DNA from 4 places in the Streptomyces sp. NPDC052040 genome. Region 1 is predicted to be linked to each of the others. Evidence: riboswitches for the same ligand, from Rfam matches in the RefSeq annotation. Region 1 holds a riboswitch; each other region holds the start of a gene.
What was found. Region 1 has a riboswitch for cyclic di-AMP ahead of ACIHAA_RS28275 (M23 family metallopeptidase). Riboswitches for the same ligand answer to the same signal wherever they lie in the genome.
Positions count from the first base shown of each region.

Region 2: another riboswitch for cyclic di-AMP. It lies ahead of ACIHAA_RS25055 (C40 family peptidase); the one in region 1 lies ahead of ACIHAA_RS28275 (M23 family metallopeptidase).
Region 3: another riboswitch for cyclic di-AMP. It lies ahead of ACIHAA_RS08835 (NlpC/P60 family protein); the one in region 1 lies ahead of ACIHAA_RS28275 (M23 family metallopeptidase).
Region 4: another riboswitch for cyclic di-AMP. It lies ahead of ACIHAA_RS26755 (transglycosylase SLT domain-containing protein); the one in region 1 lies ahead of ACIHAA_RS28275 (M23 family metallopeptidase).

Region 1 covers NZ_JBIUBV010000019.1:98,500-105,889, forward strand. Annotated here, with positions in the region: gene ACIHAA_RS28270 (PP2C family protein-serine/threonine phosphatase) at 1-970, shown strand, start outside; cyclic di-AMP (ydaO/yuaA leader) riboswitch at 1,184-1,341, shown strand; gene ACIHAA_RS28275 (M23 family metallopeptidase) at 1,353-2,387, shown strand; gene ACIHAA_RS28280 (aldo/keto reductase) at 2,700-3,644, shown strand; gene ACIHAA_RS28285 (PrsW family intramembrane metalloprotease) at 3,706-5,169, opposite strand; gene trmB (tRNA (guanosine(46)-N7)-methyltransferase TrmB) at 5,233-6,084, opposite strand; gene lhgO (L-2-hydroxyglutarate oxidase) at 6,159-7,376, opposite strand.
Region 2 covers NZ_JBIUBV010000014.1:170,466-177,855, forward strand. Annotated here, with positions in the region: gene ACIHAA_RS25045 (ATP-dependent Clp protease proteolytic subunit) at 105-740, shown strand; gene ACIHAA_RS25050 (hypothetical protein) at 748-1,053, shown strand; cyclic di-AMP (ydaO/yuaA leader) riboswitch at 1,453-1,648, shown strand; gene ACIHAA_RS25055 (C40 family peptidase) at 1,652-2,125, shown strand; gene ACIHAA_RS25060 (DUF6328 family protein) at 2,207-2,728, shown strand; gene ACIHAA_RS25065 (ATP-binding protein) at 2,745-3,203, opposite strand; gene ACIHAA_RS25070 (helix-turn-helix domain-containing protein) at 3,464-4,327, shown strand; gene ACIHAA_RS25075 (DUF397 domain-containing protein) at 4,337-4,561, shown strand; gene ACIHAA_RS25080 (8-amino-7-oxononanoate synthase) at 4,674-5,801, opposite strand; gene bioB (biotin synthase BioB) at 5,949-7,196, shown strand; gene ACIHAA_RS25090 (adenosylmethionine--8-amino-7-oxononanoate transaminase) at 7,189-7,390, shown strand, end outside.
Region 3 covers NZ_JBIUBV010000003.1:106,600-113,989, forward strand. Annotated here, with positions in the region: gene ACIHAA_RS08820 (PP2C family protein-serine/threonine phosphatase) at 5-1,186, shown strand; gene ACIHAA_RS08825 (hypothetical protein) at 1,260-1,463, opposite strand; gene ACIHAA_RS08830 (hypothetical protein) at 1,578-2,105, opposite strand; cyclic di-AMP (ydaO/yuaA leader) riboswitch at 2,391-2,547, shown strand; gene ACIHAA_RS08835 (NlpC/P60 family protein) at 2,555-4,306, shown strand; gene ACIHAA_RS08840 (PP2C family protein-serine/threonine phosphatase) at 4,476-5,573, shown strand; gene ACIHAA_RS08845 (MarR family winged helix-turn-helix transcriptional regulator) at 5,688-6,134, shown strand; gene ACIHAA_RS08850 (MFS transporter) at 6,127-7,390, shown strand, end outside.
Region 4 covers NZ_JBIUBV010000017.1:37,610-44,999, reverse strand. Annotated here, with positions in the region: gene recQ (DNA helicase RecQ) at 1-490, shown strand, start outside; gene fahA (fumarylacetoacetase) at 529-1,743, opposite strand; gene ACIHAA_RS26770 (ATP-grasp domain-containing protein) at 1,985-3,262, shown strand; gene ACIHAA_RS26765 (FAD-dependent oxidoreductase) at 3,347-4,549, shown strand; gene ACIHAA_RS26760 (HAD family hydrolase) at 4,915-5,808, shown strand; gene ACIHAA_RS26755 (transglycosylase SLT domain-containing protein) at 5,839-6,363, opposite strand; cyclic di-AMP (ydaO/yuaA leader) riboswitch at 6,368-6,537, opposite strand; gene ACIHAA_RS26750 (polyprenyl synthetase family protein) at 7,219-7,390, shown strand, end outside.

The DNA of each region.
Region 1 (7,390 bases):
CGGCACCGTCGTCACCGGCGCCGCGGCCCTCGCCGCCGTGCTGGCCGTGCATCTCGGGCTCGCGGTGCCGGGGTCCTCCGGGACGGTCACCGAGGCGGTGACCACCGGGGCGGCCGCCGTTCCCGCGGTCCTCATCAACGCGCTCGTCCGTCGCAACGACGCCCGCCTGGCCTCCGCCCGCCGGATCGCCGAGGCCGCCCAGCGCGCCGTACTGCCCGAGCCGCCCGCGCGGATCGGGGGGCTGCGGATCGCCGCCCGGTACGAGGCGGCGCAGGCCGACGCCTGCATCGGCGGCGACCTGTACGCCGTCCAGGACTCCCCGCACGGCGTACGGCTGGTGGTCGGGGACGTACGCGGCAAGGGGACGGGCGCCGTGGCGGCGGTCGCCGTCGTCATCGGCGCCTTCCGGGAGGCCGCGGAGCAGGAGGCGACCCTGGAGGCCGTCGCCCAGCGCCTGGAGCGGGCGCTGTCGCGCGAGGGCATCCGCCGGGAGGGGCACGACGTCCACGAGTGGTTCACCACGGCGGTGCTCGCCGAGATCCCGCACGAGGAGGGCGCCGTCCGCATCGTCAACCGGGGCCACCCCGCACCCCTGCTGCTGTTCCCGGACGGCACCCTGCGCGAACTGGAGGCCCGCGAACCGGCGCTGCCGCTCGGGATGGGCGACCTCGCGCTCGGGCCCGACCGTGCCGAGGAGCGGGACTTCCCGCCCGGCTCGACGCTGCTCTTCCACACCGACGGCGTCTCGGAGGCCCGGGACGCGCGCGGCGAGTTCTACGATCCCGTCGAGCGCCTGGCCGGGCGCGACCTGCCGACTCCCGGCGCCGTACTGACCGCCGTCACCGAGGACGTCGCCCGGCACACCGGCGGCCAGGCCACGGACGACATGGCGCTGCTGGCCGTACGACGGCCGAGCGGTCGTGAGCGGGCCAAGCGCCCCTGCCTGCGGGGGCTTTGTCACGGTGGGTGAGTGATCCGCTCCCGCCGTATAACAACTGACACACCGTCAAAATGAAAGGGGTCGGTGCCGCGCGAACAACTCGCCCTATTTGCACCGTTCCATCCGTGAAAAGCCTGGCCAGAAGCGTTAACGATCTGTCCGAACGGCTTGGAATCCGGGTCCCGCGTCTATTAACGTTCGATAACGCAGCGCGGTCGTCCCAGCCGTCAGCAGAGACGGCTCCGTGCGCATGTGCCGAATCCCGCAAGGGAACCGGGGAACCACCACCTTGGGGTGAATCGCCCGTATACCGCCACGTCTGAACGGCCGGTATACGCGCGTAGGAGACCTTCCTGCTCCGAACCCGTCAGCTAACCCGGTAGGCGAAAGGGAAGGAAAGGAGCGCGCCCACGTGGCGTCCAACCGGCCTGCCGAGAACCTCTTGTTCACCCCGAACGGCACCCAGACCATCGGCTTCGCGTCCCGCACCGACGAGGGCCCCTGGGAGGAGTGGAACCCCACTGAGGATTCCGTCCGTCCCCTCCGCGGTCGGCACCGCGTCAGCAAGCAGCGCGGCGGCGGACTCGCCCGCAGCTCCACCGTTCTCGGCGTCGGCGTGATGGCCGCGGTCGGCGCGGGCGGCATGGCCACCGCGCAGACCGGCAAGCCGCCGGTGTCCATCTCCCTGCCCGACCTCTCCACCGTCACCGACTCGGCCAAGGCGCTCATCGGCGAGGACACCGGCACCCCCAAGGGCTCCGCCACCGCCCTCAGCACCGCCGGTGTCAGCACCGCCGACGCTGCCACGGGCAGCAGGGACGCGGGCGAGGCACTGCGCAGCCGGATCATGCGGCAGGCCGAGTCCCAGCAGGACCGGACGGCCGCGGCAGCCGCCCAGGCCGCCGAGGACGCCGCCGCGAAGAAGGCCGCCGACGCCGCCGCCAAGGCCCAGGACGCCGCCACGGCCAAGGCGGCCGCCGACAAGAAGGCCGCGGACGCGGCGGCCAAGCAGAAGGCCGAGGCCGCCCGGCTGGCGGACCTGGCCAAGCAGTACACGCTGCCCACCTCCTCGTACACCCTGACCTCGCGCTTCGGCGACGCCGGGTCCCTGTGGTCCTCCGGCTACCACACCGGCCTCGACTTCGCCGCGCCCACGGGCACCCTCATCAAGGCCATCCACAGCGGCACCGTCACCCAGGCGGGATGGGCGGGCGCCTACGGCTACCGCACGGTCCTCACCCTGGACGACGGCACCGAGCTGTGGTTCTGCCACCAGTCGTCGATCAGTGTCACCGCCGGTCAGAAGGTGTCCACGGGCGATGTCATCGGCCGCGTGGGCGCGACCGGCAATGTCACCGGGCCGCACCTGCACCTGGAGGTCCACCCGGACGGCGGCAGCGCGATCGACCCGATGGCGTGGCTCCAGGCCAGAGGCATCAACCCCTGACGCCCTGCCCGGCTCTCCCGCGTCCGTGCCTGTGCCCCGCGGCGCGGCGCGCGTCATCCTCCTGATCTCCTGAGACGAACGCGATCTCCTGAGACGAACGCGATCTCCTGAGACGAACTCCGGCGGCCCTGGCGACAACCCCCCGACGCCAGGGCCGTCGGTCTGCCGCAGCGACGGCCGGGCGGCTCACCGGCGCGGGGGCTCCGGCGGCCTTCGGTGGGCTCCGGCTCTCCGTTCAGCCGAACAGCCGCCGTTCAGCCGAACGGCCGCCGATCGGAATAAGCGCTTCCAGGGTGTGCGCTGAACTGTTGCATGACTGCTCTACGCAAGCTCGGCTCCTCGGACCTCGAGGTCTTCCCCCTCTCCCTCGGCGGCAATGTCTTCGGCTGGACCGCCGACACGGCGCAGTCCTTCGCCGTACTCGACGCCTACACGGCGGCCGGCGGCAACTTCGTCGACACGGCCGACGCCTACTCGGCGTGGGTGCCCGGAAACAAGGGCGGCGAGTCCGAGACCGTCATCGGACAGTGGCTCGCGGCGCGCGGCAACCGTTCCGACGTGATCATCGCGACCAAGGTCAGCCAGCACCCCGACTACAAGGGGCTGCGGTCCGCCACCATCAAGGCCGCCGCCGACGCGTCCCTGCGCCGCCTGGGCACCGACTACATCGACCTCTACTACACCCACTTCGACCAGCCGGAGGTGCCGGTCGAGGAGATCATCGGCGCGCTCGACGACCTGGTGAAGGCGGGCAAGGTGCGCGCCATCGGCGCCTCCAACATCTCCGCCGACCGGCTGAAGGAGTCCCTCGACTTCTCCGACCGCGAGAACCTGGTCCGGTACACGGCCCTCCAGCCGCACTACAACCTGGTCTCGCGCGACACCTACGAGGGCCCGCTGGAGGAGGTGGCCGCCCGCGCGGGCGTGGCGGCCGTTCCCTACTACGCCCTCGCGGCCGGATTCCTGACCGGCAAGTACCGGCCAGGCACCACCGTGGACTCGGCGCGGGCGCAGGGCGCCGGAAAGTATCTGGCGAGCGAGCGCGGGCGACGGGTGCTGGCGGCCCTCGACGAGGTCGCGCGGTCCCGGGGCGCGGAGATCCCCACGGTGGCCCTGGCCTGGCTCGCGTCCCGGCCGACGGTCGCGGCCCCGATCGCCTCCGCCCGCACGGTGGAACAGCTGCCCGCACTGCTGGCGGTCGCGGATCTGACCCTGACGGACGAGGACCTCGAAAGGCTCACGGAGGCGTCCGCCTAGTCGCACACCCGTGCCCCTGCTCCTGCCCGTGCTCCTCTCCGGTCGCGGGGCGCCCGGCGCCCTACGGCCGATAGGGGTCGGGCGCGGACGCGGAGCAGGGAGCCGAAGGGGAGCGGGGGGCGGGAGCGGAGGGGGAGTGAGGCGCGGAGCGTGAGTGGGGCGCCGACGCGGCGTAGGGATACGGATAGGGATACGGCTGCGGATACGGATAGCCATACGGATGGGGATACGGCTGCGGGTACGGCGCTGTCGGGCCGTGGCGCGGTGCCGGGTACCGCGGGGCATGCCCATGGCCGGACCACACCGGTACCCGCGGTGCCATCGGCGCGGCGTGCGCCAGAGACGGGCGCGCCACCTCCCGCCGCGCCCACAACGCGTTGAGCAGCTCGCTCTCCCGTTCGGCGAAGTCGGCCCCAGCCCGGCCGCGGCGCGCACGGTGCCGGAGAAACGCCAGTGAGGTCGCGTACGCCTCGTACTGTGCGACCGAGCGCGCCGCGGCCCTTCCGAAGTGCTGCCGGGCGTACTGGCGGGCCAGCCGCCGCGCCCGCATCGAGCCGAGCACATGCGGTTCCGCGGGCCCCAGCCACCCCGTGGCCGTATACACGGGCAGCTCCTCCCGGACCGTCCGCAGCTCCCGCTGCCGCGTCCAGATCACCAGCCAGGTCAGCAGCGCGAACGCGGGCGCCATGAAGGACGCGTAGACCGCGAAGAAGCCGAAGTCGCCGAAGGACGAGGATCCGTTCCACATCGAGTGCATGCCCATGGCGAGCAGCAGTCCGGCCAGCGGCAGCAGCACGCGCAGCGCCCGCCGCCGCTCCGTCGTCAGTGCCGCGACGCCGAAACCTATCCCGGTGCACACGGTGAACAGCGGATGGGCGAAGGGCGACATCACCACCCGGACGAAGAAGGTCGCGGCCGTCACGGAGGCGAGCCCCCGACCGCCGCTCAGCTGGTCCGTGCCGAAGGCCGTGCCCAGATAGAGGATGTTCTCGGTGAAGGCGAAGCCGGTCGCGGTGACCCCGGCTATGACCACCCCGTCCACGATCCCGGTGAAGTCCCGTCTGCGGAACAGGAAGACCAGCAGCACCGCCGCCGCCTTGGCGGACTCCTCGACGACCGGCGCTATGAGGGTCGCGCCGAGTGTGTCGGCGCCGTGCGGGTCGGCGGTCGCGGTCGCTATCCATCGGGTGGCGAAGCTGTTGGCGACGATCGCGATGAGCGCGGCCGCGCAGGCGCCCCAGGCGAAGGCGAAGACCATGTTCCGCCAGGGTCCGGGCTCCACCCGGTCCAGCCAGCGGAACGCGGCGACCAGCAGGGGCACCGGCAGCACTGCGAGCCCCAGCCCGACGAGGAACCCCTCGGTGCCCGTCTGCTGCCGTACGAGGGCCAGGATGACCAGGCCCGAGAGCGTCAGCAGCGTGACCAGCGCGCCATAGCGCACCCACCGGCGCTGCCACCAGTGCGGATGCCGGGTTCCGCCCGGATGGCCGTCGGGGTGCCTCGGATACGGGCGACGGATGTCCACGGAATCGACCCTAACGAGACGGGGGCGCCGCCCGCGACGGTGCCCGGCGGGCCCGCCGGGCGCTCAGTTCCCGGCGGGGGAGGGGTCCCGGTGCTCTACGCGCCGGAACAGCAGGTCGTTCACGACATGTCCCTTGTCCAGCCCCTGGCCCTCGAAACGGGTCAGCGGACGGAACGCGGGACGGGGCGCGCAGCCGCCGTCCGGCACGGTGTTCTCGAAGGCGGGGTGCGCGGTGAGCACCTCAAGCATCTGTTCGGCGTACGGCTCCCAGTCCGTGGCGCAGTGCACCAGCGCGCCCGGCTTGAGGCGGGCCGCGACGAGGTCGAGGAACTCGGGCTGGATCAGCCGCCGCTTGTGGTGGCGCTTCTTGGGCCAGGGGTCGGGGAAGTAGACCCGCAGCCCGTCCAGCGCGTCCGGCGGAAGCATCTCGCGGAGCAGGATGATCGCGTCGCCGTTCGCGACCCGGACGTTGGTCAGTCCGTTCCGCTCGGCGAGGCCCAGCAGATTGCCCTGGCCGGGGGTGTGCACATCGACGGCCAGGATGTTGGTGCCCGGGTCGTCGGCGGCCATCCGCGCGGTGGCCTCGCCCATCCCGAAGCCGATCTCCAGCACCACGGGGTGCTCGTTCCCGAACAGCTCGGCGGGATCCACCGTCCGCTGCCCGTCGATGTCCAGTCCCCACCGGGGCCACAGCCGTTGGATCGCGTCCGCCTGTCCGGTGGTCACCCGGCTGCGCCGCGGCTGGAAACTCCGGATCCGCCGCTCGAAGTGGGACCCGGCGGGGTCGGGCTGCGGCCCGTCGGGGAACCGCGGCTCGCCCTTGGGCCTGCGGGCCGGGGCGCCGGAGGTGTGCGGGGGCCGGACCCCGGGGGCGGCCTCGGAGTCTTCGGGAGCGAAAGGGAGTGAGTCAGACACAGTGACACCAATTTTAAGGGGAAGCCGGGAAGAGCCAGTCCGGCCCGGTCCGGCGGCCGTGGCCGGTGATCCACTCACTCTCCCTCCAGCACGGCCAGCGCCCGGCGGGCGACCTCGCGGCCGATCGGCAGGGAGGCGGTGGCCGCGGGCGACGGCGCGTTCAGCACATGGACCGTCCGTGCCCCCTCCTGGATCAGGAAGTCGTCCACCAGCGTCCCGTCCCGCAGCACGGCCTGCGCCCGGACCCCGGCCGCGGTCGGCACCAGGTCCTCCGCCCGGATCCCGGGCAGCAGAGTCCGCACCGCCCGGGTGAAGGCACTCTTGGACAGCGATCTGTGCAGCTCGCCCGCGCCGTACCGCCAGTGCCGCCGCGCTATCCGCCACGATCCCGGCCAGGCCACCGTCGCACCCAGCTCCCGCGGCCGTACGACACCCCAGCCGTACCCCTCGCGGGCCAGGGCCGGGACCGCGTTCGGACCGATGTGGACCTCTCCGTCGATACCCCGGGTCAGATGGACCCCGAGGAAGGGGAACGCCGGGTCCGGCACCGGATACACCAGCCCCCGCACCAGCTCGGGCCGCGCCAGCGTGTAGTACTCACCCCGGAACGGCACGATCCGCATGCCCGGCTCGTCCCCGGTCAGCCGGGCCACCTCGTCACAGTGCAGTCCCGCGCAGTTGACCAGCGCCCGCGCCCGCAGCACGGTCCCGTCCGCGGTGCGCACGGCGACGCCCAGCGCCGGTCGGCGGTCGATCCGCACGACCTCGGCGCCGTACCGGATCTCCGCCCCGGACTCCTCCCCCAGCTGCCGGGCGACCGCCGTGAAGTCGCAGATCCCCGTCGTGCCCACATGGATGGCCGCGACTCCGCGCACCTCCGGCTCGTACTCCGCGATCTGGGCCGGGCCCAGCTCCCGGACCGGTATCCCGTTCTCCCGGCCGCGCTGGACGAGTCCGTGCAGACGCGGCAGCTCCTCGCGCCCGGTGGCGACGATCAGCTTGCCCGTGACGGAGTGCGCGATGCCGTACTCCGCGCAGAACTTGACCATCTCGGCGGCGCCCTCGACCGCGAAACGTGCCTTCAGGGAGCCCGGGCGGTAGTAGATCCCGCTGTGGATGACGCCGCTGTTGTGCCCCGTCTGATGGCGGGCGGGCCCCGTCTCCTTCTCCAGGACCGTGACCCGGGTGCCGGGGGCGGCACGCGTGATCGCATACGCCGTCGACAGCCCGACGATGCCACCGCCGACCACCAGCACATCGCAGTCGTACGCGATCTTCCGCACCTGCTCCACCTCCCGGTTTCGAT
Region 2 (7,390 bases), on a different contig from region 1:
GATTTCGCTCTCGGCATGCCCGACTTCGCTCTCAGCGTCTTCCGTACCTCCGAGAACGTACGTCCTGTACATTTTTTGTAGAACCGCATCCGAGGAGGCCCGTCATGGAACGACCGTCCGCCCGCCATGTCCTTCCCGAGTTCACCGAGCGCACCGGCTTCGGGCACCGGACCCTCGACCCCTACGCCAAGCTGCTCGACGAGCGGATCGTGTTCCTGGGGACCCCGGTGGACGACACGGCGGCCAACGACGTGATCGCGCAGTTCATGCATCTGGAGTACCTGGACCCCGGCCGCGACATCTCGCTGTACATCAACTCGCCCGGCGGCTCGCTCACCGCGATGACCGCCGTCTACGACACGATGCGGTACATCGACTGCGAGGTGGAGACGGTCTGCCTGGGCCAGGCGGCGTCCGCGGCCGCGGTGCTGCTGGCCGGAGGAGCGCCGGGCAAGCGTTTCGCCCTGCCCGGCGCGCGGGTGCTGATCCACCAGCCGTCCCTGCCGGAACCGGTGCACGGGCAGGCCAGTGATCTGGCCCTTCAGGCGGAGGAGTTGATGCGGATGCGCGGGCGGCTGGAGGAGCTGCTCGTCCGCCATACGGGGCAGAGTCCGGAGCGGATCGCCGCCGACCTCGAACGGGACACGATCCTGGACGCGCCCGCCGCGGTGGCGTACGGACTGGTCGACGGCATCATTCCGAGCCGCAAGGCGTCACGCATCGCGCCCGGCGCGAGGTGAACCGCCGATGCTGCCTCCCGAACTGCCCCCGCTGCCCGCGCTCACCCGGGCCGAGGCCGAGCTGGTCGACCGCTATCTCGACGTCGTCGATCTGCTCGGCCGGATCAACCCGGTGCACTCCGGTGACACCTACCGCGGACTGCGCGCCGCCCAGGCCCTGGCGGCCAAGGCGGCGGCCCTGCGCGACGCCCTGACGGTCATGCACCAGCGCGGGGAGCACCAGATGCACGGCCCCACCCTGGCCCGGGCCCTGCGCGTCCTGGACGGCGAACGCCGCGCGGCCCGGGTCGCGGTGCCGCCGGAAGGGGGGTGAGACGGGCGGACACGGGCGTCACCGAGGGGCGGTGGCCCGGGGCGTCACGCACGGAGCGGGCCACGGTCATGGTCGCCGCAGACGGCCCGTGCCCTCGGCCCACCGCCCGGATCGCGACACAAACGGGCCGAACGGGGTACCCCCGGTCGGCGGAGCCACTGCTCCGTCCGGGAGCCCGGACGACACGCTCCCGGCGTGGAACGGCACCCCGCGGAGAGGAGCTCCGCCGCAGGTCCGGGGACTCGTCGATCCCTCCAACGGCCCCTGGACACACGGCCGTCCAGCCGAATGGGTGAGTGGTGAGTATTGCCACAAATCCCCGATTCCATTGTGATTTTCCGACATCCCTGAGTGAAGATCCCTTCCTGACGACAAGCCCCCGCCACCGCGGCGGGGCGATCCGGGCGGACGCCGAGTCCTGCCGCCGCCCGGGTGACCGGTCGACAGGAGTGGATCGGCAGGAGTGGAGGACCCAGCAATGCGGGCCCCCGGAGAGATCCGGACGGTCCTTGGGGTGAAGCCGCGCGAGCGGCCGGGCACCTTCGCCAGCCCGAATCCGACAGGTCATCCTTCACAGGCGGCTGACGAAGGGTTGCGCATGACTGCGCTCAATCGTGTCCCGTCGCTGCTGACCCGGGCCGGCACCGCTTCGGCCCTCACCCTCGCCGCCGTCGGCGGCGGCATCGCGGTCCCCGGTGCCGCGTCCGAGGCGGCGGCCGCCACCCCGGCGGTCAAGGCCCTCCAGATCGCGGCGTCCAAGCGGGGGGCGCCCTACAAGTGGGGCGCCGCAGGGCCGCGCCGCTTCGACTGCTCCGGGCTCACGCTCTACGCCTACAAGCAGGCGGGCAAGACCCTGCCCCGCACGGCGTCCGGGCAGTACAACAGGACCCGCCATGTCTCCGCCTCCCACCGCGAGGCGGGCGACCTGGTGTTCTTCCACTCGGGCCGGAACGTCTACCACGTCGGCATCTACGCCGGGAAGGGAAAGATCTGGCACTCCCCGAAGAGCGGTTCCGTCGTACGGCTGGAGCGGATCTGGACCAAGAGCGTCTGGTACGGCCGGGTGAGCTGACCCGGTGACCGGGGTGACGGCACCGGCGTGGCCGTCACCCCGTACAGGCGTGAAGGGGGCCGGATCGGCTACTCGTTCACCATGGCCGACCGACCCACCCCGCAGGCACGCCACGAGACGCTGCTGGAGCGTGCCGACCGCAACTTCGCCGAGCTGCTCCAGGAGCTGCGGGTCACCCAGACCGGGGTGCAGATCCTCTTCGCGTTCCTGCTGACCCTCGCGTTCACCCAGCGCTTTCCGGCCCTGGACACCGTCCAGCGCGCCACCTATGTCACCACCCTGCTGCTGTCGGTGGTGGCGGCGGCCCTCTTCACGGCCCCGGCCGCGCTGCACCGGCTGCTCTTCCAGCAGAACGCCAAGCCCGTGATCGTCACGATCTCCTCCCGCCTCGCCGCGCTCGGCATGGTGGTGCTGGCCCTCGCCTTCACGGGCTCGGTGCTGCTGGTGGTGGACGTGTCGCTGGGCCGCGCCGCGGGCATCGCCGCCGGGGCGGGGACACTGGCGGTCTGCCTGGGCCTGTGGCGCGTCCTGCCGCTGCTGGTGCTGCGGGCCCTCGTCAGGGCGCGGGAGGCCGGGGGCGAGGGGGACGGCCGGAAGCCGTAGCAGCGGCCGGGCCGGTTCAGGGATCCGGCTGGCCCGCCGCCGCGGCCGGCCGTACCGGAACGGTCCACGGCAGTTCGATCGTGACCGTCTTGCCGCCCTCCCGGGTGGGCCGCACACTGAGCGACCCACCGTACTCGACGGCCAGACACCGCACGATCGCCATGCCGCGCCCGTTGTCCTGCTGGACGGCCGCGGGCAGCCGCTTGGGAAACCGCGGATGGCTGTCCGTGACGCCGATGCGCAGTAACTCCTCCCGCGCCAGCGCGAGGTCCACGGTGAACGTCGGCGACTGCCCGAACGTGTGCTGAACGGCATTGGTGGCCAGTTCGGACACGATCAGTCGGATCGCGTCGGCGAATTCGGCATCGTGCGGCAGCCCCCATTCGATGAGAATGTCGGAGACATATGTCCGGGCGGCGGAGACCGAGGCGGGATCGCTCGGCAGAGTGACGGATGCTTCCTGATGGTCTGCCATGGCGACGTCGTCCCTTTCCTGGGGACCGGAGCCCGACACGGAGCGGTTCGGTTCGGTGAACGGTCCCGGACTTGGTGCTGCGCGTCAGACTGCCATCACCGAAGCCCGCCCGGGTGTCATCCCCCTGGATATGCATATATCTGTCGCCCGAAGCGGTGAACTCTCCGACGACCGACCGGATTCCCGCGACCCCCGGGGTCATCCTTGAGCTTCACCTACCGTCGCCGTGAAAGCCGCTCGCGGAGCACAGGGAGTCGGCCATGCAGTACGGACCAGCGGTGCGCCGCCGCAAACTCGGCGCCGAATTGCGTGGTCTGCGTGCCCGAGCCGGTCTCACGAGCGGACAGGCTGCCGCGCGTGTCGGCTGGCACCAGTCGAAGGTGAGCCGCATCGAGACGGGTTCCAGCGGGGTCAAGCCCGGCGACGTACGGCTGCTGCTGGACGCCTACGCCGTGGCCGACCCCGAGCTGCGCGAACTGCTGCTGGTGCTGGCGGGCTCGGAGGACGGCGACGGGCGGCAGAACTGGTGGCACGCCTACCGGGGGGTGCTGCCCCCGGCCTACCGCGACTTCATCAGCCTGGAGTCGCAGGCCTGCACGATCCGCACGCTGGAGACCTCGGTGGTGCCGGGGCTGCTCCAGACCCCGGAGTACGCCCGGGCGGTCACCCGGGCCGCCGTGGGCACCGCCCTGGACGACACCAAGCTGGACGCCCTGGTGGAGGTGCGGCTCGCCCGTCAGGAGGTGCTGCGCGCGGATCCGCCGCTGCGGCTGAGCGCCGTCCTGGACGAGGCCGTGCTGCGCCGGGAGGTCGGCGGTCCGGACATCATGACCCGGCAGCTGCGGAGGCTCGCGGAGGCGGCCGGACTGCCCCAGGTGCGGCTCCAGGTGCTGCCGTTCACCGCGGGAGCGCACATAGGGATCACCGGGCCTTTCGTCGTCTTCTCCTTTCCGAGCAGATCCGATCTGGATGTCGTCGTTCTCGACCACTTGACGAGTAGCCTCTACCTCGAACGGAAAGAAGACCTCCGGGCCTACTGCGAGGCCTTCGACACCCTTCGGATCCACGCCCTTTCACCCGAGGACTCGTTGGATTACATCGCCGCATTGGCCGGCGACGCGTAAGGAGGCTCCATGTCAGCACCGCCTCGGCACATCCCCCGCAGCACTTCTCTGCACGGCGTACGGTGGCTGCGCAGCAGCCGCAGTACGGGCATGAACAACTGCGTGGAGACCGCCCGTCCGGGCACCGGTCCCTGGCAGGGGCTGGTGGCCGTGCGCGATTCCAAGAACGTGGACGGCCCGGCCCTGCTCTTCGGCCCGGATACCTGGAAGGAGTTCCTCACGGAACTGATCTGATCATGTCCGCGGGAATCCGGCTCTTTTGAGCCAATTCCGCAGACGTCGCCCGCACCTGTCCTTCGCACCCGTCATCCGAGTACGACCAGCGACGCACGGCCGTCCCGCCGACTCACGGTCGCGTCTCGCCGATCACACGCACGGCATGCCCGATCTGCTCGTCGGTGAGATCCGCACGGGCGGTCAGCCGCAGCCGTGAGATGCCGTCGGGCACCGACGGCGGACGGAAGCAGCCGACGGCGATCCCCGCCGCCCGGCAGTCCGCCGCCCAGCGCACCGCCAGGTCGGGAGCGGGCGCCCGTACGGAGACCACGGCGGCGTCCGGACGCACCGCCTCATGGCCCTCGGCCGTGAGGCGGGCGTACAGGGCCGTGGCCACCGTGCGGGCCCGCGCCGCTCGTTCCGGCTCGCGGCGCAGCAGGCGCAGCGCCGCGAGTGCCGCACCCGCCGCGGCCGGGGCCAGCCCGGTGTCGAAGATGAACGTACGGGCCGCGTTGACCAGATGGTCGATCACCCGGGCCGGGCCGAGGACCGCTCCGCCCTGGCTGCCCAGCGACTTGGACAGCGTCACGGTCGCCACCACGTCCGGCGCGCCCGCGAGTCCGGCCGCCTGCGCGGCGCCCCGCCCCCCGCTCCCCAGCAGGCCCAGGCCATGGGCGTCGTCGACGACCAGTCCGGCGCCGTACTCCCGTGCGGCCTGCGCGAGACCCGCCAGCGGGGCCGCGTCGCCGTCCACCGAGAACACCGTGTCGGAGACGACCACGGCGGGTCCCCGATGGGTGGCCAGCGCCTTGCGGACGGCCTCGGGGTCGGCGTGCGCGACGACCTCGGTGGTACCCCGGGCGAGACGGCAGCCGTCGATGAGCGAGGCGTGGTTGCCCGCGTCCGAGACGATCAGGGAGCCGTGCGGCGCGAGCGCGGTGACCGCCGCCAGGTTGGCCGCGTATCCGGAGGAGAAGACGAGCGCCGCCTCGAAGCCGCAGAAGTCGGCCAGTTCGCGTTCCAGTTCGGCGTGGAGCGCGGTCGTCCCGCTGACCAGCCGGGAACCCGTCGCACCGCCGCCCCACCGGCGGGCCGCCGCCGCGGCGGCCTCGGTGACCTCCTGATGGCGGGCCAGCCCCAGGTAGTCGTTGCCGGCCAGATCGAGCAGCGGGGAGTCGGCGGCACGGGGGCGCAGCGTCCGGACGAGCCCGGCCCGGCGGCGCGCCCGCGCCTGTTCGTCGATCCAGCCGAACGCCATGGCTCCTCCGGGGCATTTGTAGGCAGTGCACAGACACTAGCGGGACGGCCAGCGGGCCAGGATGTGGCAATACCCACACGTCGAGCCGGGTCTGTTGTGCACTCCCTCCTTGGCCGGGGACGGTCCCGTAGGACAGGATCGGCTCTCATGGACCTGCTGAACACGCTGGTGGACAAGGGGTTGCGGCGCGAGCTGCCGACCCGCGAGGAGGCCCTGGCCGTCCTCGCCACTTCCGACGACGACGTGCTCGATGTGGTGGCCGCGGCCGGCAAGGTGCGCCGCCACTGGTTCGGCCGACGGGTGAAACTCAACTATCTCGTCAACCTGAAGTCCGGCCTGTGCCCCGAGGACTGCTCCTACTGCTCCCAGCGGCTCGGTTCGACGGCCGGCATCCTCAAGTACACCTGGCTCAAGCCCGACCAGGCCTCCGAGGCCGCGGCGGCGGGGGTCGCGGGCGGCGCCAAGCGGGTCTGCCTGGTGGCGAGCGGCCGCGGGCCCACCGACAGGGACGTGGACCGGGTCTCCGACACCATCAAGGCCATCAAGGAGCAGAACGAGGACGTCGAGGTGTGCGCCTGCCTCGGTCTGCTCTCCGACGGCCAGGCCGAGCGGCTGCGCGACGCGGGCGCCGACGCCTACAACCACAATCTCAACACCTCCGAGGCGACCTACGGGGACATCACCACCACCCACACCTACGCCGACCGGGTGGACACGGTGAACAAGGCGCATGCCGCCGGGCTCTCGGCCTGCTCGGGGCTGATCGCGGGCATGGGCGAGAGCGACGAGGACCTGGTGGACGTCGTCTTCTCGCTGCGGGAGCTGGACCCGGACTCCGTACCGGTGAACTTCCTGATCCCCTTCGAGGGGACCCCGCTCGCCAAGGAGTGGAACCTGACGCCGCAGCGCTGCCTGCGGATCCTGGCCATGGTCCGCTTTGTGTGCCCGGACGTCGAGGTGCGGATCGCGGGCGGACGCGAGGTGCATCTGCGCTCGATGCAGCCGCTGGCCCTGCATCTGGCCAACTCCATCTTCCTCGGCGACTACCTGACCAGCGAGGGCCAGGCGGGCAAGGCCGATCTGGAGATGGTCGCCGACGCCGGTTTCGAGGTGGAGGGCACGGACCAGGTGACGCTGCCCGGCCACCGGACCGCGGGGGGCTGCGGGTCGCACGGGGACACCGGCTGCGGCTCCGGTTCCGGCTCCACGGAGGACGGCGGGTGCGGGTCGTACGGAGGCGGTGTGTGCGGGTCCCACGAGGGCGCCGGGTGCGGGTCGCACGCGGAGGCCGAGGCCCCCGGAGAAGCTGCCGTGCCGGGGGCGGGCGGGGCCCGTACGGATCTGGTGGCGGTGCGCCGCCGCGGCGCCGGAACGGATCTCGCGCCCAATGCCTGATCTGCCCGTGGACGAGCTGCTGGCACTGGACCGGCAGCACGTCTGGCATCCGTACGGCCCGATGCCGGGGCGGCAGGAGCCGCTCGTCGTGGAGTCGGCGAGCGGGGTGCGGCTGCGCCCGGCGGACGGCTCCGGGGAACTCGTCGACGGGATGTCGTCCTGGTGGTCGGCGATCCACGGCTACAACCACCCGG
Region 3 (7,390 bases), on a different contig from region 1:
TGGCATGGGTTTCCGGCAGTGGGCCGTCGCCGGGCTACGGCAGTCGTGGCAGTCCAGCCACGCCCTCCTGCTGTTCCCCGTCGCGCTGATCGTCGTGATCACCGCGGTGGACATCCACTCCCCGGAGAGCATCCACCTGGGGCCCGCGCTGGTGATCGCGCCCGCGCTCACCCCCTCCTTCGCGGGGCCCCGGCTGACCGGTCTGGTGGGCGCGCTGGCGGTGGCGGCGCAGGTCCTGATCGCCGTACTGCACGGCGGACTGAGCACCACCAACCATGTGGTGCAGATCCTGACCCTGCTGGTGCTCTCGGTGCTGGTCGTGGTCTACTGCGCCATCCGCGACCGGCGCCGTGAGCAACTGGCGCAGGTCCGCTCGGTGGCCGAGGCCGCGCAGCACGTGCTGCTGTGGCCGCTGCCGGAACACATCGGTCCGCTGCGCGTGGCCTGTCTGTATCTGGCGGCCGAGGACGAGGCGCAGATCGGCGGGGACCTCTATGCCGCGACCCGCGCCGACAGCAGGGTCCGTGTGCTCATCGGGGACGTCCGGGGCAAGGGTCTGTCCGCCATCGGGGAGGCGGCCCTGCTCCTGGGCGCCTTCCGCGAGGCGGGCCACCGTCAGACCTCGCTGCCCGCGCTGGCCGCCACCCTGGAACAGAGCGTGACGCGCTATCTGGCCGACTTCGAGCCGCCGGAGGAGCTGGGCGAACGCTTCGCCACCGCGCTGCTGATGGAGATCCCCGACGGGGACCCCATCACCCGCATGACCAGCTGCGGACACCCTCCCCCGCTGCTGCTCAGCCCCGGTCATGTGGTCAACGTCCCGAGTGTGCACCCCGCGCCCCCGATGGGCATCGGCTCGGCGCACGCTCCGGACTACCACCTGGACGTCTTCTCCTTCGAACCCGGCGACACCCTGCTGCTCTACACCGACGGCGTCATTGAGGCGCGGGACTCCGCCGGACGCTTCTATCCGCTCGTGGAGCGGGTGGCCCAGTGGACCGAGGAGAACCCCGAGACGCTGCTGCACCGCATCCGGCGCGACCTGCTCGCCCACACCGGGGGGCACCTCGACGACGACGCCGCGCTGATCGCCCTGCATCGCACCCCCACCGTGCACCACGGCCGCCCGCACCCGCGGATCATCCACGCCGACGGCTTCCGCCACCGGCCGCAGAACCAGGCGTAGGACACCCGGTCCGCGTCCGGCACCACCCGCGACGGGTGAGGCCCGCCGGTGGCGGTCCCGCTCGTGCTCGCGGTCACGGCCGGTCGGGAAGGCGACGCAGTTCCACGACGTGCAGTCCGAGCGACTGGAAGCGGACCAGCAGGTCGTAGACATGGTCCTCGTCGAGGACGGGGCCGAACAGGACGGTCTGGCCGGACATCGTCACATGGTCCAGCTCGGGAAAGGCCTGGGCCAGCGTCTGCGACAGCTGCCCGTCGACCCGGATCTCGTAGCGCATGGGCTGTCTCCCGCGGAGGGCGCGGCACCGGGCGCGGCGCGCCTGTTCTGGTGATGGTCCGTCCCGGGAGGTCCCCGCGCCTCACCTGGGGCAGGTGAGGCCGCGCCGGGTGCCTCAGTCCTTGAGCGCGATCTTGAAGGCGATGATGAGCAGGCCGAGGAGCAGATTGACCACGGCGGAGACCACCACCAGCTGCCAGGACGCACCGGCGCGGCGGGCGGCGGCCACCGACCAGCCCATCTGCCCGGCCACGGCGACCGCGACCGCCAGCCAGATCGAGCCCCGCAGATCCAGGTGCAGCAGCGGGCTGACGGCGACCGCGGCGGCGGGCGGGACGGCGGCCTTGACGATCGGCCACTCGTCTCGGCAGACCCGCAGGACGGTCCCGCGGTCCAGGCGCGGCTGCGCCAGCAGCGCGCCGAACAACTGGGCATGCACATGCGCGATCCAGAACACCACCCCGGTGCTCAGCACCAGCACGATCAGTTCCGTCCGCGGCAGGGGGCCGTGGGTACCGGCGCCGACCACCACCGAGGCGGCGAGCAGGGAGCCGTAGACACCGCCGGTGTAGTCGGCGCGCGCCCGGCGGTCGGCGATGCGCGCCCGGGCCTCGGGGTCGTCCGCCTTGGACCAGCGTCGCATGGGCCGACCCTCCTGATCGCTCCGACGTGTTGTGCCGCGGCACCGGACCCATCATGCGGAAGCGGTCGAATGACGGAATATCAGACACGCGCGTCCGGCGGGCGGATTCCCCGACGGCGACCCGGGCGGAGACGGCGCCACCGGAACGCCCGGACGAAAATCACACAGAGGTATCGGACATAACGCACCTCAATCTTCACGCCAGACACACAAGTTGGCTAGGTTGACGGCTGGGCCACGCGACTCCCTCCGGCGAACCCCGCCGGGTCGCAGAGCCCTGGCCGAATCCGGTGCACCCCGAATGCCACCGGAACCGGGGACCCAACCACCACGGGGTGAATCGGCCCAACTGCCCGACGGGGCAAGGGCCGTAGGGCACACCTTCCGGATCCGTCCGCCCGAACCCGACAGCTAACCCGGTAGGCGGAGCACGGAAGGAGCACAACCCCATGGCGCCGGAGCGAACCCCGGGCACCGGAGGTCTCGACCTCCCCGGCACGCACAGGTTCTCCGAGGACGACGGGCCGAGCCGCGACGAGGTCCGGCAGCGGATCCGCGATCTGTACGACCGGGCGGAGACCGACAGCGGGACCTTCAACGCGACCCGCGCGGTGGCGACGGGAGCGCAGCGGCGCGGCGAGCCCGGGCCCGACAGGGCGGGCCGCCGGACCGATCCCGCTCTCGACACGGTGGCCCGGCAGTGGTTCGACGCGGCGCGTCTGCGGCTGGGGCCCACCGTTCCGGCCGCGCTGCCCCGCACCCGTACCCCGGAGCTCCCGCCCCGGCCGTCGTCGGTGCCGGGCCGTCCGGGAACCGATCTGGTCCTGAGCGGTACACCGGAGCCGGACTTCCCCGTCCGCGAACTGACCGCCCCGCGCCCGCCCGCCGAACTGCCCGCCGGACCGGTGGCCGAGTTGCCCGCCCGATCCGTGCCCGAGTTGCCCGCGGCACCGGTGGCCGCCCTCCCGGCGGTTCCGGAGGCACGGCTCGACACGCCCCGGGGCCTGCCCACGCCCAAGGCCGGACCCGTACCGTCCGCCTCCTCCACCCCCGCCTCCGACCCGGGCTCCGCCAAGGCACGCAGTCGTCGGAAACTGGCGGCGGCCCGTGATCTGCTGGCCCGGCACTCGGCGCGGCCCGCGGTGGCACCCCTGGCGATCGGGTCCGGGGCCGCCGAGCCCGGATGGCAGCCGCAGCAGCCGCCCGCCCTCACCGCGGAGGTCCCGGCACTGTCCCTCGGCACGGACCTGACCGCCGTCCTGCCGTCGGCCCTCCTCACCGCAGATCCGCTGACGGCTCCTCAGCCACTGTCCGCCGTCGAAGCGTTCGCACCGGCCATGGAGGCGTTCGCACCGCCCGTCGGAGCCCCCTCCTTCCCGGTGGAAGCATTCGCACCGCCCGTCGGAGCCTTCCCCCTGCCGGTCGAAGCGTTCACACCGCCCGTAGACGCCTTCCCGCTGCCCGCGGAAGCTCTCTCCCCGCCCGTCGGCGCCTTCCCGCTGCCCGCGGAAGCCTTCCCTCTCCCTGCGGAAGCGTTCGCACCACCCGTCGGAGCCTTCCCCCTGCCCGCGGAAGCGTTCGTACCGCCCGTAGGGGCCTTCCCCCTGCCCGCGGAAGCCGCCCCTCTGCCCATGGAAACCGCCTCACCCATGGGCGCGTTCTCCCCGCTCATCGACGCTCCGCCGTCCCTGGTCATGGAGGCACCGCCGGTCGTCACGCAGCCGCTTCCCGCCGTCGATGCACCACTGGCCGTCGATGCGCCACTCACCGCCCCGCTGCCCGTCCCCGGCGCCGGGCTCGGCACCGGGCTCGGCGTCGACGGGACGCGGGAGCCCGGGTACGGGACGAAGTCCGCGGAGGCCGTCGCCTTCGCCCGGGCGCAGATCGGGCGGCCGTGTCTGTGGGGCACGAGCGGACCCGACGCCTACGACGCCGCCGGGCTCGCCCAGGCCGCCTGGCGGGCCGCCGGGGTGACCCTTCCGCGGACGGCCGCCGAGCAGTCGGGGGTGGGTACGCCGGTCGCCCTGACCGACATCCGGCCCGGGGACCTGGTGTTCTTCGCCCCGGACGCGGGCCATGTCGGGATCTGCACCGGCAACGGCATGATGATCCACGCACCGGGTCCGGGCGCCTTCATCCGCGAGGACCCCTTGGTGTCGGCGGGCGGGGCGGCGGTCCGGGGTGTGATGCGCCCCGCGTGACCTGCGCGCCGGAGGGCGGACGCACCCGGTCCGTCCGCCCTCCCGGACCAACGCCCCCAGGGCCCCCGCCCGGCCCGTCGTCCGGGCCTCCCCACCAGCGCATTCGGACGGAATCCCGCGGCCGCCCCCGGCATTGCGGCGGGCGGCCCGGCGTAGGAGCGTAGGGGATGTGAGAAGCCTGGGTGCCATACGGGCCCGCCGGAAGGACGACCGAGGCTGGCTGAGCGGTGCGCCACCCCCTCGGTGGGTGAAGGTGCTGCCGGTGTTCCTGCTGGCCGTCGTGGCGGCCGTCAGCCTGATCGCACCCTCACCGCTGGACATCGGCTTCCTGCTCGGCGCGATCCCGCCGCTGGCCGTGCTGTCCTACGGCCCTGCCGCCACCGCCGTACTCGGCATCCTGGTGATCGCCCTCCAGCACACCCGCGCCTTCCATCTGGACCGGCCGGGCAGCACGGACCTGCTCACCATCGCCTTCGTGGCACTGCTGAGCGTCTTCGTCTCCTATGTGCGCAGTCATCGCGACGCCCAGCTGAACGTCGAACGCACGGTCGCCGAAGCGGCCCAGAAGGCGCTGGTGCCGCCGCTGCCCGAACGGGTGGGCCCGGTGCGCTGCACCGGCCTGTACCGGGCGGCCCAGCGCGGGACGCTGGTGGGCGGCGACTTCTTCGACGTGCGCAGAGGGCCCACCGGGGTGCGGGCGGTGATGGGCGATGTGCAGGGGCACGGCCTGTCCGCGATCGCCACCGTCGCCTCGCTGCTCGGGGCCTTCCGGGAGGCGGTGCTCGACCAGCCCGACCTTCCGGCGGTTGCCTCCCGCCTGGACCGCCGGCTGCTCGTGGACTCCGGGAACGCCCGGCTCGCGGAGCTGTTCGCCACGGCCGTACTGCTGGAGTTCACCCCCGACGGCCGGACCGTGCGCATCATCGCCTGCGGCAGCCCCGCCCCCGTACTGCTCCACGACGGCAAGGCCACCGAGCTGGAGGTGCCCTCCGGCACACCGCTCGGCCTGGGGCTGGCCGAGGGAGGCACCTACGACCAGGTCACCTGGCAGCTGGAGCGCGGCGACCGGCTGTTTCTGGCGTCGGACGGGATCTGGGAGGCCCGGGACGACTCGGGGACCTTCTATCCCCTGGTCGACCGGCTCCCCCGGTTCACCGATGACAACGACAGCAGGACGGCCGAGCGGGTCTGGGAGGACCTGATCCGCTTCTGCGGCACCGTGTGCGACGACGCCACGATGCTGATGCTCGCCCCGGAAGCCCGGTAGCGCCCAGTAGCACCCGTTGGCGCCCGGCGCCATCCCTGCGCCAAGGGGTACACGCGCGTCCTGATGTACAGGGTTGGCTGTACAGCCAAGGCTGTACTCATTACGGTGGCGGGCATGAACGGAAACCCGAACCTGTCGCCTTCGGCGGTCCGGGCCTCACGCGAGGTCCGCACGGTCGTCGGCCGGCTGCGGCGCCGCATCCTGAAGGCCTCCGAGACCGAGGACATCACCCTGAGCCAGGAATCCCTGCTGGCCCGGCTGTCCGGCAGGGCGGGCGTCACGGCGAGCGAGCTGGCCGCCGAGGAAGGGGTGCGGCACCAGTCGATGACCGCGACGGTCGCCTCGCTCGCCGCGCGGGGGCTGGTGCTGCGGAGCCCCGACCCGGACGACGGGCGGCGGCTGCTCATCACACTGACCGCCGACGGCCACCGCCGGGTGGAGGAGGGGCGGCAGGCCCGGAAGGAATGGCTCGCCGGGCAGTTGCAGGACAGGTGCACGGAGGAGGAACGCCGTACCGTGATCGCCGCCATGGCCGTCCTGGAGCGCCTCACCCATGACTGACGCGGCCACGGACGCCCCGCGCACCACGGACAGGACCGGCTTCGACCGGCGGCTGCTGCCGCCGATGCTGCTGGGCTCGGTCCTGAACCCGGTCAACTCCTCGATCATCTCCGTCGCGCTCGTCCCCATCGGCAGGGCCCTGGGCGCGCCGTCCTCGCAGACGGTGTGGCTGGTCTCCGCCCTCTATCTGGCCACCTCGCTCGGGCAGCCGGTCGTGGGGCGGCTCATCGATCTCTCCGGACCGCGCAGGCTGTTCCTCCTCAGCACCGGCCTGGTCGGTGTCGCCGGGGTCGTCGGCACCCTGGCACCGAACCTGGGGGTGCTGATCGCCGCGCGCGTGCTGCTCGGCTTCGGCACCTGCGCCGGGTACCCCGCCTCGATGGCCCTGCTGCGCGGCGAGGCGAAGCGCACCGGGCGGGACAGCCCCGGCGGGGTGCTGACCGCCCTGTCCGTCGCCAACCAGACCATCGCCGTCATCGGCCCGCTGCTGGGCGGTCTGCTGATCGCGGTGGGCGGCTGGCGCGCCACCTTCGCGCTGAATGTGCCGCTGGCCGCGGTGGCCGTGCTGCTCGGGCTGCTGCGGCTGCCCAAGCAGGCCGCGACGGGCGGCTCTTCGGAGTCCGGGAGCGTGTCCTCCCGGCTCGACCTGCCCGGCATGGGGCTGTTCGCCGCGATGCTGGTGTCGCTGCTGCTCTTCCTGATGAACCTGCATCCGCGGGACTGGTATCTGGCGCTGCTGGCGGCCGTCGCCGGGGCCGCGTTCGCGGTGCGGGAGCTGCGGGCCGCCACTCCCTTCATCGACCTCAGGGTGCTCGGCGGCAACACACCGCTCCTGGTCACGTACGGGCGTGCGCTGGTCGCCTATGTCGTGGCCTACGCCTTCCTCTACGGCTTCAGCCAGTGGACCGAGGAGGGCCACGGTCTGACGCCCTTCCACGCCGGGCTGGTGCAGATGCCCATGTTCCTGACGGCGATCGGCGTCTCGATCGTCTCCGGGCGCCGCCGGGGCGTCCGCGGGAAGCTGCTGACCGGCGCGGCCGGGCAGATCGCCGCCTGTCTGGTGATGCTGACGCTCACCGGGACGAGCCCGCTGTGGCTGCTGGTGCTGGTCGCCCTGGTCTTCGGCGTCCCGCAGGGCCTGAACAACCTGGCCCTCCAGAACTCCGTCTACTTCCAGGCCGATCCCGAGCGCATCGCCTCCTCGGCCGGGCTGCTGCGCACCTTCGCCTACCTCGGCTCGATGGTCGCCTCCTCGG
Region 4 (7,390 bases), on a different contig from region 1:
GCCCGCGACCGCCCGCGCCGCGACACCCAAGGGCGAACGGCGCCCGAAGGCCGCCGCCGAGCTGCCGCCGGAGCTGGTGCCCGTCTTCGAGGCGCTGCGCTCCTGGCGCGCGGCCCAGGCGAAGGAACAGGGCGTACCGGCCTATGTGATCTTCCACGACGCCACCCTCCGGGAGATCGCCACCGCCCGCCCCACGACGATCACCGAGCTGGGCAGCATCGGCGGCGTCGGCGAGAAGAAGCTCGCCACCTACGGCGAGGGAGTACTCGAAGTCCTCGCATCACTGACCGAAGCCCCCGCACACGCCCCGGCCCCGACGGGCAGCACGACTCCGGGCGCGGCCTCGGCCCCGGTGGGCGGCGCGGCTCCGGTGGGCAGCAGGGAGCGGGCGGGCGGCGGGGCTTCGGCCGGTCACCGGGCTCCGTTCGACGACTGGCCGGACACGGAGCCCGACGAGGAACCGGAGCCGGAACCCGACGACTGGATGTGAGCCGCCGGGCCCGGCCGCGCCGCCGGAACCCGTACCCCTCAGCCCCCCGACACCACCCGTCCCGTGACCTCTCCCAGTCCCACCCGGCTGCCGTCCGGGCCGGGGGCCCAGGCGGTCATGGTCACCGTGTCGCCGTCCTCCAGGAAGGCCCGCTTGCCGTCCGGGAGTTCGAGCGGGTCGCGGCCGTTCCAGGTCAGTTCGAGGAGCGAGCCGCGCTCCTGTTCCGTCGGGCCGCTCACGGTGCCGGAGCCGTAGAGGTCGCCCGTCCGCAGCGAGGCCCCGTTCACCGTCATCTGGGCCAGCTGCTGGGCGGCCGTCCAGTACATGGTGGAGAACGGCGGCTCGGAAACCGTATGGCCGTTGATCGCGACGGAGATGCGCAGGTCGTAGCCCGCGGGCTCCTCGTGCGCGTCGTCCAGGTACGGCAGCAGCGGCTCGGTGCGGCCGGGGGGTGCGATCCGGGCCTCCTCCAGGGCCTCCAGCGGGGTGATCCACGCGGAGACGGAGGTGGCGAAGGACTTGCCGAGGAAGGGGCCGAGCGGCACGTACTCCCAGGCCTGGATGTCCCGCGCCGACCAGTCGTTGAGCAGGCAGAGCCCGAAGACATGGTCGCGGAAGGCCGACAGCGGTACGGGGCGGCCCAGTTGCGAGGGCACGCCCACCACGAAGCCCACCTCCGCCTCGATGTCCAGGCGGATCGAGGGTCCGAAGACCGGGGACGGGTCCGTGGGCGCCTTGCGCTGCCCTTGGGGCCGCACGACGTCCGTGCCGGACACCACGACCGTGCCCGCCCGGCCGTGGTAACCGATCGGCAGATGCTTCCAGTTGGGGGTCAGGGAGTCGGCCGCGTCCGGGCGGAAGATCCGGCCGACATTGCGGGCGTGGTTCTCGGAGGCGTAGAAGTCGACGTAGTCCGCGACCTCGAAAGGCAGATGCAGGGCCACCTCGGAGAGCGGGTGCATCAGGGGCGCGACGGTTTCCCGGTGTGCGGGCTCGGTCAGCCATGCCGTCAGGGCCCGGCGCACCTCAGACCAGGCGGCGCGGCCCGCCGCCAGCAGGGGGCCCAGAGAGGGCGCCGCCAACAGGGAGGCATGCGGGGAGCCGAGCGCCCGTGCGGCCGCGCCCGCGTCGAGCACCTGGTCGCCCAGCCGGACGCCGACCCTCCGCTCGTCGGAGCCGACGGGCGAGAACACGCCGTAGGGAAGGTTGTGCGGTCCGAAGGGGTGGCCTTCGGGGACGTCGAAGGGGGGCATGGGTTGCTGCCTCGCTTTCGTGCACGTCGCAAGTGCCGTGCAGGGGGGTGCGTGCCATGTGGTCGCCGCACACGTTACGGGTGAGTCGCTGGTCTTGGGCAGGGGCTAAAGAGTTCGCAATGTCCGAAAGGGCCTTGTCGGAGCGTGCAATTCCGGCTTAGCGTCCTTTGGGGACACGGACGGGGTGGGTCCGGTCCGTAGAGGGGGACACGTGGGGGGACCCGTGGCCAGCAGCACCGGCATGCCGTTCGACGCGGCGCGCGAGGTGCCCGGGCTCATTGTGAAGTTCGGCGACTATCCACTGCATCACGGCGGAGTGGGGGCCATCCGGAGCCTGGGGCGGCTCGGCATACCCATGTACGCGATCACCGAGGACCGGTACACACCGGCCGCGCTCTCCCGCTATCTGCGGCGGGCCTTCGTCTGGCCGACCACGGGCACGGAGGAACCGGAACGCCTGGTGGAGGGACTGCTGCGCATCGGGCGCCGTATCGGCCGGCCGACCGTGCTCATTCCCACCGACGAGGAGGCCGCCGTGCTGATCGCCGAGCATCAGGACATGCTCGACGGCGCCTTCCTCTTCCCGAAAGTGGACGCCAAGCTTCCGCGCCGTCTCGCCAGCAAGCAGGGCCTGCACGAACTATGCGTGGAACACGGAGTCCCCAGCCCGCAGGCCGCCTTCCCGCAGTCGTACGAGGACATCGTGCGCTTCGCCGAGAAGGCCCGTTTCCCGCTGGTGGCCAAGAACCGCGAGGCGTTCGTACGCCGTGAACGGCCCGCGGTGAACGGCACCACCAGGATCACCACCCGCGAGGGCCTGCTCGCGCTGGCCCGCGGCTGGGGCGAGCGCCCCGGAGTGATCCTCCAGGAGTATCTGCCGCGGGAGGAGGCCGAGGACTGGATCGTGCACGCCTACTTCGGCCAGGACTCCAGCCCGCTCGCCCTGTTCACCGGCGTCAAGGTCCGCTCCTGGCCGCCGCACGCAGGCATGACGGCGAACGCGTATGTGGTCGACAACCCGGAACTCGCGGACCTCGCCGCGCGTTTCGTCAAGCAGATCGGCTTCACCGGCATCGTCGATCTGGATCTGCGCTTCGACCGCCGCGACGGACGCTACAAACTGCTCGACTTCAACCCGCGGATGGGCGCCCAGTTCCGCCTCTTCGAGAACGAGGCGGGGGTGGACGTCGTCCGCGCCATGCATCTCGACCTGACCGGCCGCCCGGTCCCGGAGGGGGAACAGCGCGCCGGCCACCGGTACATCGTGGAGAACATCGACCTGCCGGCCCTGCTCGCCTACCGGCGCGGCGGCTATACGACGCCGCACGCACCGGCCCGCGCGAGCGGTACGGAACTGGCCTGGTTCGCGGGCGACGACCCGCGGCCCTTCTTCACGATGCTCGCACGCTTCGTGCGGCCGGGCGCGAAGCACCTCTATCAGCTGTGGCGGACCAACCGCCGCGGCTCGACCACCCGTACGCCCCCGCGCGTACGGCCGCAGCCGCCGGATACGCCCTAGCGCGTACGGCCGCAACCACCAGGTACGCCCAGCGCGTACGGCTCCAGCACGAAGTAGGCACATGCGTCCTTGGGGAGGGACTTCGTGATTCAACCTGTAGCAGTCATCGGTGCCGGGCCGTTCGGTCTGTCCACCGCCGCCCATCTGCGGGCCCGCGGTCTCCCGGTCCGTGTCTTCGGCGAACCCATGGTCAGCTGGCGCGACCACATGCCCGAGGGCATGCTGCTGAAGTCGACCCCGGCCGCCTCGAACCTCGACGCCCCCCAGCGCGGCCACACCCTGGCCGACTACTGCGACGCGGCGGGCATACCCCGGCTGGTGACCGACGAGGACATCATCCCGGTGGAGACGTTCATCGCCTACGGCGAGTGGTTCCAGCAGAAGCTGGTGCCCGAGCTGGAGCGGGTCCGGGTCGTCTCCGTGGACCGCCGCCCGGGCGGCGGCTTCGAACTGAAGCTGGACTCGGGCGAGCAGTTCGCGGCGCGGGCGGTGGTGGTGGCCACCGGTCTGTCGGGCCTGGCCCACCTTCCGCGGGAGCTGGCCGCCGCCGCGCCGGACGGCCCCGCCCCCACCGCACCCGTCTCCCACAGCTCCCAGCACCATGACCTCACCCGCTTCTCCGGCAAGGATCTGCTGGTCGTCGGGGCGGGGCAGTCCGCCCTGGAGACCGCCGCGCTGGCGGCCGAGGCCGGGGCGCGGGTCCGGGTGGTCGCCCGCGGACAGGGCACCGTGGCCTTCGGTTCGGCGCCGTGGGCCCAGCCGAAGTTCCGCCCCGAGTCGCCCTTCGGGCGCGCCTGGTCGCTGTGGGCGCTGAGCCACTACCCGCAGCCGTACCGGTTCCTCCCGGCCGGGACCCGGCACTACCTGGTCCGCCGGGTCCTCGGACCGCTCGGCGCCTGGTGGCTGCGCGACCGCTTCCAGAGCACGGTGCAGGTGCGCGAGATCGACCGCGTGGTCGGTGCGGCAGCCCCGGACGGGAGCCCCGTGCTGACGGTGCGGACGCACACCGGCCGCACGGAGGAACTCACGGCGGACCATGTGATCGCCGCGACCGGATACCGCGTGGACATCGCGGCGATGGACTTCCTGGGCCATGAACTGCGGACCGGACTGGCGGTGAGCCGGGGCGCGCCGAAGCTCGGCGCGGGCTATGCGTCCTCGGTGCCGGGCCTGTACTTCACGGGTCTGCCCGCGGCGTCCTCGTACGGGCCGGTGATGCGTTTCGTGTGCGGTACGGAGTTCGCCTCACCCCGGCTGGCCGGGCATCTGGCGGCGGCACACGGCTGACGGTACGGGTGGGAGGCTCCGGGTGGGAGCCTCCCACCCATCCGGCCTCCCCACCCAACCGGCCTGCGGGGCACGGGCGGGACATGTCCGGCGGGAGGGCGCCGCGGGATGTCCTGCGGGGTGGGGTGCCGGGGTACGTCGTCGCGGGGTGGGGGCCGGGGCGCGTCGTGCGGGATGAGCGCCCGGGTACGTGGTTCGGGAAGAGTGCCGGGGTACGTCGTTCGGGAAGGGTGCCGGGGTGTGCCGGGCCGTGCGCTGGTGGGGCAACTCCGTTTTCGGCGCATGGGAGTTCGGGGCGTGCGGGACGGCGGACGTCGTCCGGTTCGCGCCGAGTCGCGGGGGCGTTCCATCCGTATTCTCTGATCATGGCCGCACCCCTCGCATATGCACTCATCGCCACCGACCTGGACGGAACGCTGCTGCGTGACGACGACACGCTCTCCGACCGGTCGAGGGCCGCGCTGGCGCGGGCCATGGCGGCAGGCGCCCAGCACCTCGTCGTGACGGGGCGCCCGGCGCCCAGGACGCGGCCGCTGCTGGACGACCTCGGCAGTACGGGGCTCGCGGTGTGCGGGCAGGGCGCGCAGGTGTACGACGCCGGTGCGAACCGGCTGCTGTTCTCCATCACCCTGGACCGGGAGTTGGCGGAGACGGCGCTCGGCAAGATCGAGGCCGAGGTGGGGCAGGTGTACGCGGCCGTGGACCAGGACGGAGTGGACGGGCTCACCCTGATCGAGCCCGGTTACCGGATGCCGCACCCCACCCTGCCCGCGGTACGGGTCGAGCGGCGCGACGACCTGTGGTGCGAGCCGATCAGCAAGGTGCTGCTGCGCCATCACGCCCTGTCGGACGACGAGTTGGCCACGGCGGCGCGGGCCGCGGTCGGTTCCCTCGCGACGGTCACCATGTCCGGGCCCGGCACGGTCGAGCTCCAGCCGTGCGGCATCACCAAGGCGACGGGGCTCGCCCTGGCCGCCGACCACTTGGGCCTCGGCCCGCTGGACACCATCGCCTTCGGCGACATGCCGAACGATGTGCCGATGTTCGACTGGGCCGCGTACGGGGTGGCGATGGCCAATGCCCACCTCGAACTCAAGGCCGTGGCGGACGAGATCACCCTGTCCAACGAGGACGACGGTATCGCCGTCGTCCTCGAAAGGCTCTTCGGCCGCGAGGGCCGCGAGGGCCGCGAGGGCTACGACGGACCGCCGGCCGAGCGCGTCGGCCGGCGGTCCGTCGGACACTGCCGGGACTACTAGCGGGGTGCCAGCGGAGTACTGGCGGAGCTACTAGTACGCGCTGTTGACGTTGTCGATCGAGCCGTACCGGTGGGCGGCGTAGTTGCACGCGGCGGTGATGTTGGCCACCGGGTCGTAGGGGTCGTACGACGTGCCGGGCACGTGGTACGTGGCGAAGGTCGGGTCGATGACCTGGAGCAGGCCCTTCGACGGGATGCCCGCGCGGGCGTTGGAGTCCCAGAGGTTGATGGCCCTGGGGTTGCCGGACGACTCGCGCATCACATTGCGGTAGATGCCGTTGTACGTACCGGGGATCCCGTGCTGGGCCATGACCTCGAGCGACTGGCGTATCCAGCTGTCGAGGGTGGTGCCCTGGGTCTTCACGGTGCTGACGGTGGACGTGGTGGCGGCAGGGGCCGCCGCCGGTGCGCCGGGTGCGGCGGAAGCGCTGGTGGCTCCGAGGACCGGCATGGCGAGAACGGCGGCACCCGTCCCCGCGATGGCGAGGGCACGGGTGAGACGGGTGGCCTTGGAGCCACGGTCCCGGCGGCGTGCGGGCAGTGCGAAAGCGGACATGTCGTATTCCTCTCCGGCGCCTGCGAGGTGAGCTGTCGGGTTCGGGCGGAAAGGTGCCCGGCCATGTCCTCGTTGCCGAGGCCGCGGCTTCACCCCAAGCCGTTCCGTGTGTGTCCGGACCGGCGGCTTACCTGGGTCCCCCGCTCCTGCCGTCGGGGTCGGTGGGTTCTCGAGCGGCGGCAGGATTCGGCGTTCCGCTCGGATCGATGGGAAGGTATGCGACAGCACATGTCGGGAACAAGCCCTGAAGTCACAGTCCTTCCGAATCGACCTTGAAGTGCGGGAATAGGGCCGATGATCCAGTTTGTTGAGCAAAGCTCAAGTTGCCGTTAGCAAAGCGGGAGTTGATGGCATCGCCGCGATGGCCCCCATGTCGCGCACGTGAGCTATGTCACTGCCGTCGCCGGGGGTTGATGCTGGACTTACTCGCGTAAGTGGCATATACGGATAAAACGGACAGAAGGCAAGGTGATTTCCCGGGCGGCGGGCGCACCTTCGGCCGTGTGTGCGGAGGGTCCGGACGGGCAGTCGTGGGGGTGGTGGTGGCGTCCGGCGCCGCTCGCAATCCGGGCGTCGGCCTCCATGTGCCCGCAGGGGGTGGGTATGGGCTATGTCAGGGGATGTCTGGTCGTATCAGATGATCAAGAACATACCGTTCGTGATCCGATACCACCCGGCCTGGAACAGTGGGCGCTAGCGGTGATCGAAACGTGACCGGATACGCTGACTTGAGTGAGGGCGACGACAGATCGACAAACGCGATAAGCCGTGTCGACGGGCGGCGTCATCGACCGAGTGACCGTCCTTGAGACCGACCGTGATCGTCAGCAGACGTCAGCAGACAGGAGACCCCACGTGACCGTCGTCGGGCCGTTCGGGCTGAGCGTGCGGGACCAGGCTCTGGAGGCCGATGTCCAGGCCGGACTGGCCGCTGTCGAGGAAGGGTTGCTCGAAGCCACCAAGAGCGAGGTCCCCTTCATCACGGAGGCGGCCCAGCATCTGGTGCGCGCGGGCGGGAAGCGGTTCC